3 regions of the Halomonas sp. AOP7-E1-9 genome follow, and region 2 is predicted to be linked to each of the others. Evidence: riboswitches for the same ligand, from Rfam matches in the RefSeq annotation. Region 2 holds a riboswitch; each other region holds the start of a gene.
What was found. Region 2 has a riboswitch for thiamine pyrophosphate ahead of thiM (hydroxyethylthiazole kinase). Riboswitches for the same ligand answer to the same signal wherever they lie in the genome.

Region 1: linked by a shared signal. The riboswitch ahead of ACT3R4_RS10085 (SLC5/6 family protein) and the one ahead of thiM (hydroxyethylthiazole kinase) in region 2 are both predicted to bind thiamine pyrophosphate.
Region 3: linked by a shared signal. The riboswitch ahead of tenA (thiaminase II) and the one ahead of thiM (hydroxyethylthiazole kinase) in region 2 are both predicted to bind thiamine pyrophosphate.

The regions. Positions count from the first base shown of each region.
Region 1 covers NZ_JBQSVC010000015.1:3,801-8,244, forward strand. Annotated here, with positions in the region: gene corA (magnesium/cobalt transporter CorA) at 1-929, opposite strand, end outside; gene ACT3R4_RS10085 (SLC5/6 family protein) at 926-2,314, opposite strand; TPP riboswitch at 2,304-2,408, opposite strand; gene ACT3R4_RS10090 (hypothetical protein) at 2,674-3,366, shown strand; gene ACT3R4_RS10095 (CoA-acylating methylmalonate-semialdehyde dehydrogenase) at 3,429-4,444, opposite strand, start outside.
Region 2 covers NZ_JBQSVC010000008.1:125,040-129,483, reverse strand. Annotated here, with positions in the region: gene ACT3R4_RS07155 (DoxX family protein) at 1-298, opposite strand, end outside; gene ACT3R4_RS07150 (LysR family transcriptional regulator) at 385-1,305, opposite strand; gene thiE (thiamine phosphate synthase) at 1,302-1,916, opposite strand; gene thiM (hydroxyethylthiazole kinase) at 1,916-2,716, opposite strand; TPP riboswitch at 2,741-2,836, opposite strand; gene gloA (lactoylglutathione lyase) at 3,066-3,599, shown strand; gene ACT3R4_RS07130 (DUF6164 family protein) at 3,601-3,966, shown strand; gene ACT3R4_RS07125 (cupin domain-containing protein) at 3,963-4,444, opposite strand, start outside.
Region 3 covers NZ_JBQSVC010000011.1:601-5,044, forward strand. Annotated here, with positions in the region: gene ACT3R4_RS08320 (class I SAM-dependent methyltransferase) at 1-410, opposite strand, end outside; TPP riboswitch at 541-693, shown strand; gene tenA (thiaminase II) at 784-1,452, shown strand; gene thiC (phosphomethylpyrimidine synthase ThiC) at 1,475-3,385, shown strand; gene ACT3R4_RS08335 (CsbD family protein) at 3,472-3,651, opposite strand; gene ACT3R4_RS08340 (DUF2955 domain-containing protein) at 3,758-4,444, opposite strand, start outside.

The DNA of each region.
Region 1 (4,444 bases), on a different contig from region 2:
CCACCGATTCCTGCCATCATGCCTAAAATGAAGAAGTAGCCATAGCGATAGTGCAGCTCCGGCATGTAGTCAAAGTTCATCCCGTAGATACCGGCAACAAACGTTAACGGAACAAAAATCGCCGTAATGACCGTTAGAACGCGCATTGTAATGTTCAGTTGGTGCGACGAGATTGATATGTAACCGTCGACTAGGTCACCGCAAATGTCGTAATACATCTGAGTAAGCGTATAAAGCCGCTCAAAACGTTCGGCAACATCGTTAATGGCATGCAGCGTTTCACTTTCCTCACGCGGGACGTGCTCATAGTCGTAGACAGTTAACTCTTGGGTAATCCCTTTATGATAATTAAACACGCGCCGCATCTTAACCAGCCGGGAGCGGTACATGGTAATTTTGCGCATTAATACATCGTTGCCATTTTCATGTAACTCATCTTCTAAATCGCTTAATTCCGCTTCAAATTCAAGCAGGCTATCAATGTAATACCCAGCAGAGATATACATCACCTTGAGCGCCACCTGCTCCGGTGATTTCGCTAATAACGTCTTACCGTGCTCCTTAAAGAGCCGCTCAATGCTCATGGCAACGCCTGGATGTAACGTCACTAAAAAGCACTCACCAATAAAAAAGCAGACCTGCTGAGGAACAAAGTTTAGCTGGGCGTCAAAAGATGAAATACCGCGGTAAATAATCAGTGCGTGGTTATCAAACTCTTCTATTTTGGGTGGTACGCGCTCTTTATGGGCATCCTGAATAGCCATGGGGTGACACTCAAATTTACCCAGTAGCCGCTCAGCAGATTCTGCTGATTCCCCCTGCATATCGATCCATATATGACTGCCGGGGGTATTCTGCCATGTGACAAAAAGCTCTTCGTTCCCTTCATGGGTTTCGCCATCAGGGGTCGTCAAAATACTGCGAATCATAACTGTCCTTGGTTCCAAGGGGTTCTTAAATACGCTAATAACACGCTTACCACCGTGGAAGCTAACAACGCACCTAGAAACGGCGCTAGTGTGGGTACACTGTTTGGAAAGCTTGCCGCCATTATCCCTTCGCTTATGCTGGCGTGACTCATCCACCCAGGCAAGATCGCACCCAATAGACCCGCCATGCCGCCACCGATAGCCGCAAGGGGCGTCATGCGCCGCCATAAGCCCAGCAGCACGGGCACCACAGTTGCAGCGCAGACTAAATCAGCGATTAAAAAAAGACGTAAAACAGACACACCTTGAAGTGCGACAACCACGACAGGCACCATAAGCAAAACGGTCATCCAGCGTGTGAGCGCGATAGAAACGCTTGGCTGCTCACTGCGCGACACGATCAGTGAGGCAATACCGCTTTGTAGCGTATCTACGCTGGACGCCACCAATGTAACGGCAAGTACTAGTGCCGTTATAGCTAGCCAGGGTGGCGCGTTATTGAGCAGTGCAAAAAAAGGCATGGGCGGTTCGCCCAGCGGAACACCGTTCATGGCAGCAAGCATACCCAAACCGCCAATCACCATAACGATCATGACCGTGGCGCCCCCTCCTACCCAAGCCCCGCGGGCCAAACTGTGGTCATTACGTGCCGCCCATACCCGCTGCCAGTAGCCCTGGTGAAACAAGTTCGCTGCGGTAACCGCGATGACAAGCGTTAGTGCCACACTAAGCGCATCAGAAGTGGCGATAGAGGGCCATGCCGCACTGCTCGGCATGGCAGGCAAGTGCCAAAGGGTGACACTGGAAACCACCACTAACAGTGCAAGCAGCAACCATGCCTGCCAACGGTCAGTGGCCAGGCTTGCGCGCAGCCCACCGCTTACCGTGTAAAGCAACGTAGTGAGCGTTACTCCAATAATCACCCAGCTCGACGGAACATCAGAAAGCAGCGAGGTGATCGCTCCAATAGCGGTTAATTCAGCGGCTAAAAAGCAGGCCATATACACCACGGAAACCAGCGTTACCCAGTGGCGCACTCCGCGCCCATAGCACGCCTCAGCAAACTCAGCGATGCTCCGCCCCTCAGGGAGAGCCCGGCGTATAGACGGACCATAAAAGCCAAGGACGATAAAAGGCAGTGAGGAGCCAAGGGCATAGCCTGCCAAGGCCAATGGGCCAATAAAAGCGCCAATTTCTGGCGGTGCAAACAAAATCCAGGCCCCCATACCAGATGCAACAAAAGAGAGCCCTAGCGTGGTGCTGGTTTGTGAATTACGAGCGGTTACAAAGTCATCCAATGAGCCTTTACGCCCACGGGCTTTAAGGCCTAAAAATGCAAAGCAACAGAGCGCCGCGCCCAGCACGGCTGACGTTAGGTATGGCATGTCGCACTTCCTCCGCCGGTACTAACCGGTTCAGGTTCCAGGGTCTGCGTCATAGCATTCTCAGCCACGCAACGTGGCTCCCCTGGCGACAGTGAATTGAGAGCGTATCCTGATGTAAAGCGAGCTAACCGTCAAAATGAGCAGCTACTCGCACCGTATCTTAGCCGCTAAATAGCTAACAGGAAAACGGTTTACTTCTGCTATTCATTCGCTACAACGTTGTCTAGACTAACAAAAGCTGCTGTAAACTGAGTCAAAGCATTACAAAATAAAAGTAGCTTACTGCCATTAGTGTTATAAAACATTAATGTTACAAGCGTCGCACAGGAGAATAAGCGACGCGCTTACAGGAAACCACTATGTCATACACCGAAGCCAAGGAGCATACGCAAGGGCGGCTCAATACTCTGTTTGCTGACCCCTACCGTGCGTTTGAAAACAATACCGATGAGCGCCAGCTTCACGTTCGCGTAATGCTTTATATGCTGCTGGCCCGCCCCATGTCACGAGGAGACATGACGCTACGCGTGATCCATGGCTGGGAGAACGGTAGCTGCGAGCCTGGCGACTTACAGCATGCTGACTACGTTTTAAATACGCTAGATGATGTAAAGCGCGCGGTGAAAGACTTCGACCAGGCCACGAAGCAAAACGCTCCGCTCCCCTCTGAAGACCCTGCCATTTTGGCGATGCCTTTAGCAAATGTGATCGCCGATGCCAAAGCCGAAGGGCAAGAGGTCACCGACGATATACCCAAAACGCCCGAACGCTGGTCTGCGCTTGAAGGCGGCCTGGCACTTTATACGCTTTTTAAAATGTATCACCGGTTGGTGTATGGCGAGGACGATGTCTACCGCTGCTCCCAATGCCAAACGGCCTTAGGCCCGCGTGAAATTCATGAATTTCATCTAGAGGAGAGTGAGTTCGCCCTTTTAGTGCCCCTTGTCGGACAGCCAAAAGAGGCGCCGTCTCTACTCGTATTGCATGAAAGCCAACTTAAGCCGATTGAAAAGCTACTGGAAGAAAGCTTGAGCCTGCTGAATGATTTTTAAGCCTTGAGTACAACAACGTCACTGGCCCCCACAAGAACCAGTGACTGCTTAGTAAGTAAGCGTCAGCTTAATGCAATAGTACTATTGATACCGCTTGAAACGTTTTCAGGCTCAAACCAGCGTGCCGTTACCGTTTTGGTTTGCGTCCAGAAGGCGATCGCCTGTTTTCCATTTGGCCCTAAATCGCCGAGCTTTGAAGCACGTGAGCCAGTGAAGCTGAAATAGGCAACCGGCACCGGGATTGGCACGTTGATACCCACCTGCCCCACGTCTATATCAGTTTCAAAGCGCCGCGCCACCCAGCCAGAATTCGTGAAGATAGACGTGCCGTTGCCGTTAGGATTAGCATTAATAAACGCAATCGCTTCGTCGAGTGTTTCCACGTTGACAACGCAGAGTACCGGCCCAAATATCTCTTCACGGTAAATGGTCATCTCCGCAGTCACATCGGTAAATAACGTCGGTCCCACAAAATTGCCCTTCGGATAACCGTGTACCTGGCAGTTACGCCCATCAATCAATAGCGTTGCGCCCTCCTTTTCACCGGTCTCGATAAGACCTAACACACGCTCCTTGGCGGCAGGCGATACCAGCGGCCCTAAATCGGCATCCTGTTGGGTGCCAGGCCCCACTTTCATCTGGCCTGCAGCATCCACAATATCATCAATCCATTGTCGCGCCTCACCGACCAGCACCACGACCGAATTAGCCATACAGCGCTGGCCTGCGGCGCCAAATGCTGAGCCCAGCAGATTGTTGATGGCTTGGCTGCGATTTGCGTCGGGCATAACCACACAGTGGTTCTTCGCCCCCATCATCGCCTGCATACGCTTACCCGCATCTGCCGCCCGCTTGTAAAGCAATGAGCCGACGTGGGTTGAGCCAATAAACGATAGCGCTTTAATCGTTGGGTGATCGACAATCTGGTTGGCAACCTCAGGACCACCATGCACCACGTTCAACACCCCAGCTGGCACACCGGCTTCATGGGCAAGCTCCACCAAGCGCATGGTCGAGCTGGGATCCTGCTCAGAAGGCTTCAACACAAAGGTGTTGCCTGTCGCGATGGCCAGTGGAA
Region 2 (4,444 bases):
CGTTGCCAAGATGCACGGACGTAGCACCCAGCAGCAGAGGAATCATTGCAAGGCTAATCCAGCGCGTATAAATACCCAGAATCAAGGCCAGGCCGCCGCCAACTTCTCCCAGAATCGTTAAGTAGGCTATAACGCTTGGTAGGCCCAGTGACTCAAAGTAGGCGACCGTGCCCGGCAGGGTAAACACAAACACCTTGGTCAGGCCATGGGCGAGTGCCATCACGCCAAGTGATAGTCGCAGCAGAGCGATGGCGTGGGGTTGAAGGTTCGTGCTCATGGTGGAAGAAGATGCATTCATGGGGTATCTCCATTGGGCAGTGCTGAAAGTTCAATGGGGACACTTTACGTTCATTGACGGCAGAGATAATCCACGCGTACCAAACATCACTGTTGCGAAATAGGCGACAATCCCATCTCCTGCTCCCAGTAAGGCGGGCTACCCCAGGCGTCCGTTAACAACTCAATAAACCGCTCTACCTTGGCAGGTAAAAAGCGTCGCGCAGGGTAAATGGCATGAATATCCAGCATCTTGGGGGGGATGTGCGGCAGTACCTGAACCAGCCGCCCAGCGATAATGCTCTCCGTTACCAAAAAGCTGGGTTGATGAGCGATACCGATGCCTGCCTCGGCGGCATGGGTTAAAACATCGCCATTGTTGCTTTCAAGCGGGCCTTGGGGTGTCAGTGTCATATGTTCAAAACGCCAGTTGCTATTGGCTAAATCGCTGCGGTAACGCAGGCAGCGGTGGTGCGCAAGCGCCTCTGCATTTGCCGGCACGCCATGGGTTTCAAGGTACGCCGGAGATGCGCAAAACAGCATTTGACAGCGCGTCAGGCGCCTGGCGATCAGGCTTGAGTCGGGCAGGTTGCCAATACGAATGGCCACATCGTAGCCCTCTTCGAGAAGATCCACGCGGCGGTCACCTAAATCCAGGCGTACATCCAGGCCAGGATATGCCACCATAAAGCGCGCCACCAGCGGGGAGAGGTGGCGCATGCCAAAACTCATGGGGCCGTTGATGCGTAAACGGCCGCTTATTTCAGAAATGCCGCTGCCTACGTCGGCGGCAGCCTCATCAAGGGCCTGTAAAATCGCTTGGGCATGCGCAAGGTAGCGCTCGCCCTCGGCGGTTAAATGCAGGCGCCGCGTGGTGCGCTGAATAAGCCGCACCCCGAGCGTCTCTTCAAGGGCCATGACAACGCGTGATACCCGCGTGCGGGAAAGATCCAACGCCTCAGCGGCCCGCGTGTAGCTGCCAAGCTCGGCAACTTTGACAAAAGCGGCAATATGGTCGAGCTGGTTCATGGCCGAGCCAACGCCCGTGCGGCCTGGTAAGGGTCAGGCTGGCCACAAATGGCGGAGATAACCGCCAAGCCATTGGCACCGGCTGCAACGACCTGCTGGGCGTGTTCAGCCTTGAGCCCGCCAATGGCCACGCTTGGCAAGGTGCAGGCCGCGGCTAATTGAGCCAGGCCTTCAAACCCCAACGGTTTAGCATGGTCCTGCTTGCTTTGGGTGGTAAACACCGGGCCCAGGCCCACGTAGTCGAGCAGGGCCACGGGGGCTGCGTGAAGCTGCTCAAGCGTATTAATCGAAAGCCCGATAATTGCCTCTGGCCCCATGGCTGCCCGTGCCTCTTGAACCGCTGTATCGCTTTGGCCGACATGCAGCCCATCGGCGCCGCTTTGCAAGGCAACGTTCAAGCGGTCATTAATCACCAGCGGTACCCCGCTACCCGCCAGGGCGGCTTTCAAACGCTTGGCCTGTTCAATCATGTCGGTATCGCTTGCGTGTTTATCGCGCAGTTGAACAAAGCTGACGCCCCCTTTGACGGCCTCAATCACGGTGCGCTCTAGCCCTGCGGCTTTACAGAGTTGAGCGTCAGTGACCAGATAAAGCGAAAGATCAAAACGCATTAGCCTTCCTCCAGCCCGGTAAACTGACGGACGTCTGTAGGTGTTAGCTGATACAAGGCGTCCAACAGGGCTACCTGAAAACTACCCGGGCCTGCCGCCTGTTGTCCAGCGCGGCTACCCGCGATAGCAAAGCTTGTAAGTGCGGCTAACGTGGCGTTCAAGGGAGCTTCGGGGCTGGCCGCTACAAAGGCGGCAACGGTGGCACTTAACGCACAGCCAAGCGTAGTGACACGCGGCATAAGCGCGTGCCCGCCGCTCAGACGCCAGTGCTGAGTGCCATCGGTAATAAAATCCTGAACGCCGGTCATCGCGACAACACAGCGTTGCTGCTTGGCGAGGTTTATGGCAGCCTCACGCGCTTCATCCGTAGAGGCTGTGGCATCCACTCCTCGGCCCGCGTGGGTCAAGCCGGAAAGCGTCATGATTTCTGAGGTATTGCCACGGATCACGCTGGGCTTAAAAGCCAATAGCGTTTGTGAAAGCGTTTGACGGTAGTAAGTGGCGCCCACCGCAACCGGGTCCAATACCCAAGGCGTATTGCTCTCGTTGGCCGTTCTGGCGGCAAGTTGCATACCTTCTGCCCAGTGTGGTGAAGGCGTGCCGATATTGATCGAAAGTGCCCCGGCCAAGCGAGTAAACTCAGCGACTTCCTCAGTTGAATGCAGCATGGCAGGGGAAGCGCCGACAGCCAGCAGGCAGTTAGCTGTGCTGTTCATCGCTACAAAATTGGTAATACAGTGCACTAACGGCGTGGTGCGTTGTACAGCGGAAAGCGCGTCGCTCAGCGGGAGTGATGTCATGGCCACCTCACAGCGTAGATCGGGTGTGATGACACCGCGACTTCCTACGCCGGTATTATCCGGTTCAGGTTCTAAGGGTGCATCTCAGCTTGAGCGTCTCAAGCGCCCCTGTCGTCAGGCTACTATCCTTGCCTTGGGCGGTGCTGTAAAGCGCAGGCGATGTGTAAGGGGAGGCCGGTAGGGTAAGCGGGGCTGGAATAATGGCTGTTCTGCCCTCATGGTATGTCATCACAACGGTATCATGCGGTGTGAAACGGTTAGAGATAGGCTTGTACACGGTATGGTTTTTGTCAAAGATAACCGCTCAATCAATTCATTTAACAGCATAATTCCCCACAAGGAGCCCAAGATGACTTTGCAAGGTGAACAGCATAAAGGCGTTCGTCCGGCCCCTGCGCAAACCCAAGGGTTTCGCTTAAACCATACGATGCTGCGGGCGAAAGACCCCGAGCGTTCATTGGCCTTTTACTCCCAGGTATTTGGCATGCAGGTGCTGCGTCGGCTGGATTTCGAAGAGATGCAGTTTTCGCTCTACTTTCTGGCGAACCTGGAAGCCAACGACCAGGTGCCGGAAGATACCCAGGCGCGTACGGCCTGGACCTTCAGCCAAAAGGGGTTGTTAGAACTTACCCATAACTGGGGCACCGAAGACCAGGACGATTTTGCCTACCACGATGGCAATGCCGAACCGCAGGGCTTTGGACATATCTGCTTTAGCGTGCCGGACTTGGAAGCGGCCCAGGCGTGGTTTGATGAGCACGATGTGACGTTCATAAAGCGGGCGGATCAAGGCAAAATGCAGGGCGTCATTTTTGTGAAAGACCCGGACGGCTATTGGATCGAAGTTATCCAGGCCGACCTAATGGCGGCGATGGGCGACTGATATGGCACACTTGCTGTTTCGGCTGCGCTACGTTACCGATGAAGAAGCCATGGAAGTCCGCTCACTACTGGCAGAACATGGTTTTGATACCTATGAAACGCAGGCCGGTTTTTTCCGCTTAGGGGTGGACGCGATCTGGCTGCGTGATGAAACCCAGCGTGAGGCGGCCGAAGCAGCACTGGCGGTGTATCAAGCCGAGCGCTTCACCAAGGCTCGGCAAGCGCACGCCGAGGCCGTGAGCCAAGGCGATGCACCTACCTTATGGCGCCGCTTGGCGGCGCATCCCTTTCAGGTCACCCTGGTAATGGTGGCGGTCGTTATGGTGGCACTGCTTACGCTGCTGCCATTTCTTGGCCTGACTCGTTAATCAAGCCGCAGGTGCCCGCGTTTTAAGTAGAGCTTGACCCCTGCGCTGCCCGCGCTAAGTTGGGGAGCGGCGCCGGGAGGGTAGCGACACCAGCTGCCCGTCGGGTATTCGGTATCGCCGTCGCACAAGGTGCCTTCCAGAACAAACGCCTCCAGGCCACCACCCAGCGTCGGGTAGGCAATCGTCACGCCCGCCTCCCACCGCTCCAGGCTGGCGCGCTCCTGGTGAAAGGTATGCAGCATTTTATAGGTAATGCCTGGGCGGCGGTCCGGCTGCCAAGGTAAACGGTGGGCAGGTACGGCCAGTTGAAGAATGTCATTGGCTGCAAACTGGTGAAGCTTCACCAGGATGAGCGCGCCCTCATCGCCTATGTGCGGGGTGTGGCCCGTACCGATAGGATTGCGCAGATAGGTGCCCGCGGGGTAGCGGCCGTGCTCATCACCGAACACGCCCTCTAGTACAAGAATCTCTTCCCCGC
Region 3 (4,444 bases), on a different contig from region 2:
AATAACCCTCCCGGCTCAAGCGCTGAAAGGATCATGTCCCACAGTGTGGGAAAGTGCGTTGGCTCGCAGAACGGCAGGCTTAGCCCGGCGTGGGCCAAGGATGACGATGGCAGGCCTTTCAATTCCTCGAAACTCGAAGTCAAAATTGTCAGATCAGCGCTGGGCAATTCAGCTTTTAGTGTTTCTACTCGCACAATGGCATTGGGCGCTTTGTCGATCGCCAAGACCTTCCACCCTGACGTCAGCAGTAGTGCGGTTTCGATGCCGCCTCCACATCCTAAATCGATAGCATGGCCGTTGCCTTTGGGTAAGCACTCGTCCCCCAAAGCGCGGCGTAACAGCGGCGAGGCGGCTCGCGTTTGATTGGCGCGATAGAAGGCTTCCCAACCCGTTTTGTTATCGGTGGTCAATGTCAGTACTTCCTGATCGCATCACGCTGTAATGATGAGTGTTAATCGTCATAATCGATTCAAATTAACACATAGCACCGTCGTCCGCCCCCTTGCATCTCCCTCCACCGCCACCTAGACTCGCTGAGTTGAATGCTTGACGGGGTGCCGGTGAATCCGGCTGAGATGGCGCAGGGCGTAGCAATTTTGCTGCCAAGCGCTGGTCCCGCTGAACCTGATCCGGCTAATGCGCTGCTTTTGATGTAGCGCGGGTACCGGCGTAGGGATCAAGCGATGGCACTGGCTAGCTCTCTCCCACAATCGCTCGCCACCCTTCCGTGCCATTTCCTCGATCTTTTCGCCTGCCCTTCGGATCACCACCACCGGAGGATGTATGGGCTACCGCTTTACTGATTTAACCACTGCCTGCCATGACGATTGGCGCGCCTACATTGAGCACGACTTTGTGTGCCAGCTGGGCAACGCCACGTTGCCTGAAGCGTCATTTCGCCACTACCTGAAGCAGGATTACCTGTTTCTGATTCACTTCGCTCGCGCCTATGCACTGGCCGCCTACAAAAGCCCTACGCTTGCCGATTTGCGCCATGCCCATGAAGGTTTAAAAACCATTGTGGATGTGGAATTGGGCTTGCACGTGGGCTTTTGTCGCGAGTGGGGTATTTCCGAGGAGGCACTTGCCGAGCTACAAGAAGCTCGGGCGACCATGGCCTACACCCGCTACGTGTTGGATACCGGCAACCGTGGCGACCTGCTGGATTTACACGTGGCACTTGCCCCTTGCCTGGTGGGCTATGGCGAGATTGCCAACTGGTTGAACGCAAAATCCACAACGCTACGCGGCACACACAACCCGTTTGATGCCTGGATTGCGATGTACGAAAGCGAGGAGTTTCAGGCGGCCATGCAAGCCGAGCTTGAATGGCTGGATGCTCGCCTCGCCGACGTCACCCCTGCCCGCTTTAATGAGCTCAGCAAAATTTTCCGCGATGCCACGCGCCTGGAAATCGACTTCTGGCAGATGGGCCTGGACCTTTCCCATTAATTCCAATAACAAGGATATAACCGTGAACAAAACCGTTACCCAGAAGACAGCCCGCTTTCTAGCCGAAACCGCCCAGGTCGATGCCGCCGCGATTTCCCCACTACCCGGTTCACGCAAGGTGTATCTTGAAGGCTCGCGCCCGGATATCCACGTGCCGTTTCGGGAAATCAGTCTCTCGCCGACCAAAACGACCAGCGTGGATGAACAGAACCCGCCGCTGCTGGTGTACGACACCTCTGGCCCCTACACCGACCCCAACGCCCAGATTGATCTACGCCGTGGGCTTCCCGCGCTTCGCCGGGTGTGGATTGAGGAACGCGACGACACCGAGTTTTTAGAAGGCCATACGTCTGAGTACGGCAAACGCCGCGCCAACGACCCCATGCTGGCTCAGCTGCGCTTTGATTTGAAACGCACGCCGCGTCGGGCAAAAGAAGGCAAAAACGTTACCCAGCTGCACTACGCCCGCCAAGGGATCATCACGCCGGAAATGGAATTTATCGCCCTGCGCGAGAACCAGCGCCGCCAAGCGCTGGGCGATGCCGAGGTGGAGAGAATCCTGGGCCACCAGCATCGCGGCCAAAGCTTCGGCGCCAGCATCCCAGAAGAGATTACGCCGGAGTTTGTGCGCGATGAAGTTGCTCGCGGGCGGGCGATTATTCCCAATAACATCAACCATCCTGAAAGCGAGCCGATGATTATCGGGCGTAACTTTCTGGTCAAGATTAACGGCAACCTGGGCAACTCGGCCGTTACCTCGTCGATTGAAGAAGAAGTCGACAAAATGACCTGGGGGATTCGCTGGGGCGCGGATACCATCATGGATCTCTCCACCGGGCAGAACATTCACGAAACCCGCGAATGGATTTTGCGTAACTCGCCAGTGCCTATCGGTACGGTGCCCATCTACCAAGCGCTGGAGAAGGTCAACGGCGTGGCCGAAAACCTGACCTGGGAGGTGTTTCGCGATACGTTGATCGAGCAGGCCGAACAGGGTGTGGATTACTTCACCATTCACGCAGGCGTTTTGCTGCGCTATGTGCCGCTGACCGCCAACCGGGTAACGGGCATCGTCTCGCGCGGCGGTTCGATTATGGCCAAATGGTGTTTGTACCATCATCAGGAGAGCTTTCTGTATACCCACTTCGAGGAGATCTGCGAGATCTGCAAGCAGTACGATGTGGCGTTTTCATTAGGTGACGGCCTGCGCCCAGGCTCTATCGCCGATGCCAATGACGAAGCGCAGATGGCCGAACTTAAAACCCTGGGTGAGCTGACCCACATTGCCTGGAAGCACGACGTGCAGGTAATGATTGAAGGCCCCGGCCACGTGCCCATGCACCTTGTCAAAGAGAACATGGACAAGCAGTTGGAGTACTGCGACGAGGCGCCCTTCTACACACTCGGCCCGTTGGTCACGGATATCGCACCAGGCTACGACCATATTACCTCGGGCATTGGGGCGGCGATGATCGGCTGGTTTGGATGTGCCATGCTCTGCTATGTCACGCCGAAAGAGCACCTGGGCCTGCCCAATAAAGATGACGTCAAGACCGGTATTATTACCTACAAAATTGCCGCCCATGCGGCGGATCTTGCCAAGGGCCACCCGGCAGCACAGCGGCGTGATAATGCGCTTTCCAAGGCGCGGTTTGAATTCCGCTGGGAAGACCAGTTCAACCTGGGGCTAGACCCGGACACCGCGCGGGAATTTCATGACGAAACCCTGCCCAAGGATTCCGCGAAGGTAGCGCATTTTTGCTCTATGTGTGGGCCCAAGTTCTGCTCAATGAAGATTAGCCAGGAAGTACGCGACACCTACCGCGACCGCACGCCAGAAAGCACTAACGACGCGGAGTCGGTTAAGCGCGGCATGGAAGAGCAGGCGGAGAAGTTTCGAAAAACGGGAAGCCAGCTGTATCAGGAAGTGTAAAACGGTTTGAAAACGAAAGGCATAAACGCAAACAGGGGCCTGAAGGCCCCTGTTGTCGACGTGTTACGCTAACGTGCGTGGCAAAGCTATTTTTTCTTGAGACTCTCTTTCACGTCGCCTTTACCTTTTTGAGCTTCGCCTTTAGCCTGCTGCATTTTGCCTTTGGCTTCCGTTTTTTCGCTGCCCGTTACTTTGCCAGCCGCTTCTTTCACTTTACCAGCGGCTTTGTTAGCGGCGCCTTTTGCTTTATCGTCTTTTCCACTCATGACATACACCTCTAATCCGTTAGCAGGAAACACGCTGGAGAGAAGAACATATTGCCCTTCACATCACAGCTGCCTTATCAGAGTAGCCTTTGTTAAAAAAGTTACCTCATTTTCTTTCTGGTAGTCGCGTAGGCTCCCAAAGATTGAGCACATAATGCAGGCAAGCCATGAACAGCAGCGTTACTACCAGCGCCACACTCATGGATGAAAAGCGATACAGGGCGCTATAGACAAGGTCCTGACTGGGGCCTAAAGATTGACCAAACAGGATACCCAGGGTGGTCATCCCGCCAAACCCGATGCCGGAGCCCCCGCCTTCAAGTATGTGCTCACGCCCAAACAGCAATAGCCCCAACCAATAAAGCACAATCGCTAGCAGGAAGTGATTGCTTTGTGTGTAAAGCAGAAGCTGCATAATCAGCGCCAGGTTACACCCCAACAGCGTGCCGATGGCACGTTTGCGAGCGGATACGCGCGCACCGGCATAGCCCATCGCGAACAGCACCAAAATGGTCGCCATTTGTGCCGAGAGCGACCCCTGCAGGTCAAATACCTGAAAAACGACAAAGGAAAGTGTCGCGGTAATGCCGCCCATCAGCGTTTCATGGCGCATCTGCGCTTTCGTCTTGGTGCTTTTAGGCGGCGGTTGGCGGGGCTCAACGTCAGGGAAAAGTGTGTACATCAGCATGGCGATGAACACGGCAAGCACGCTGGCCACAAAATTGGAGGCCAACAAATCAGCTAGATCGACACTGGGGTAGCTCGCAAAATGCAGCAGAATGCTTAAGGTTAA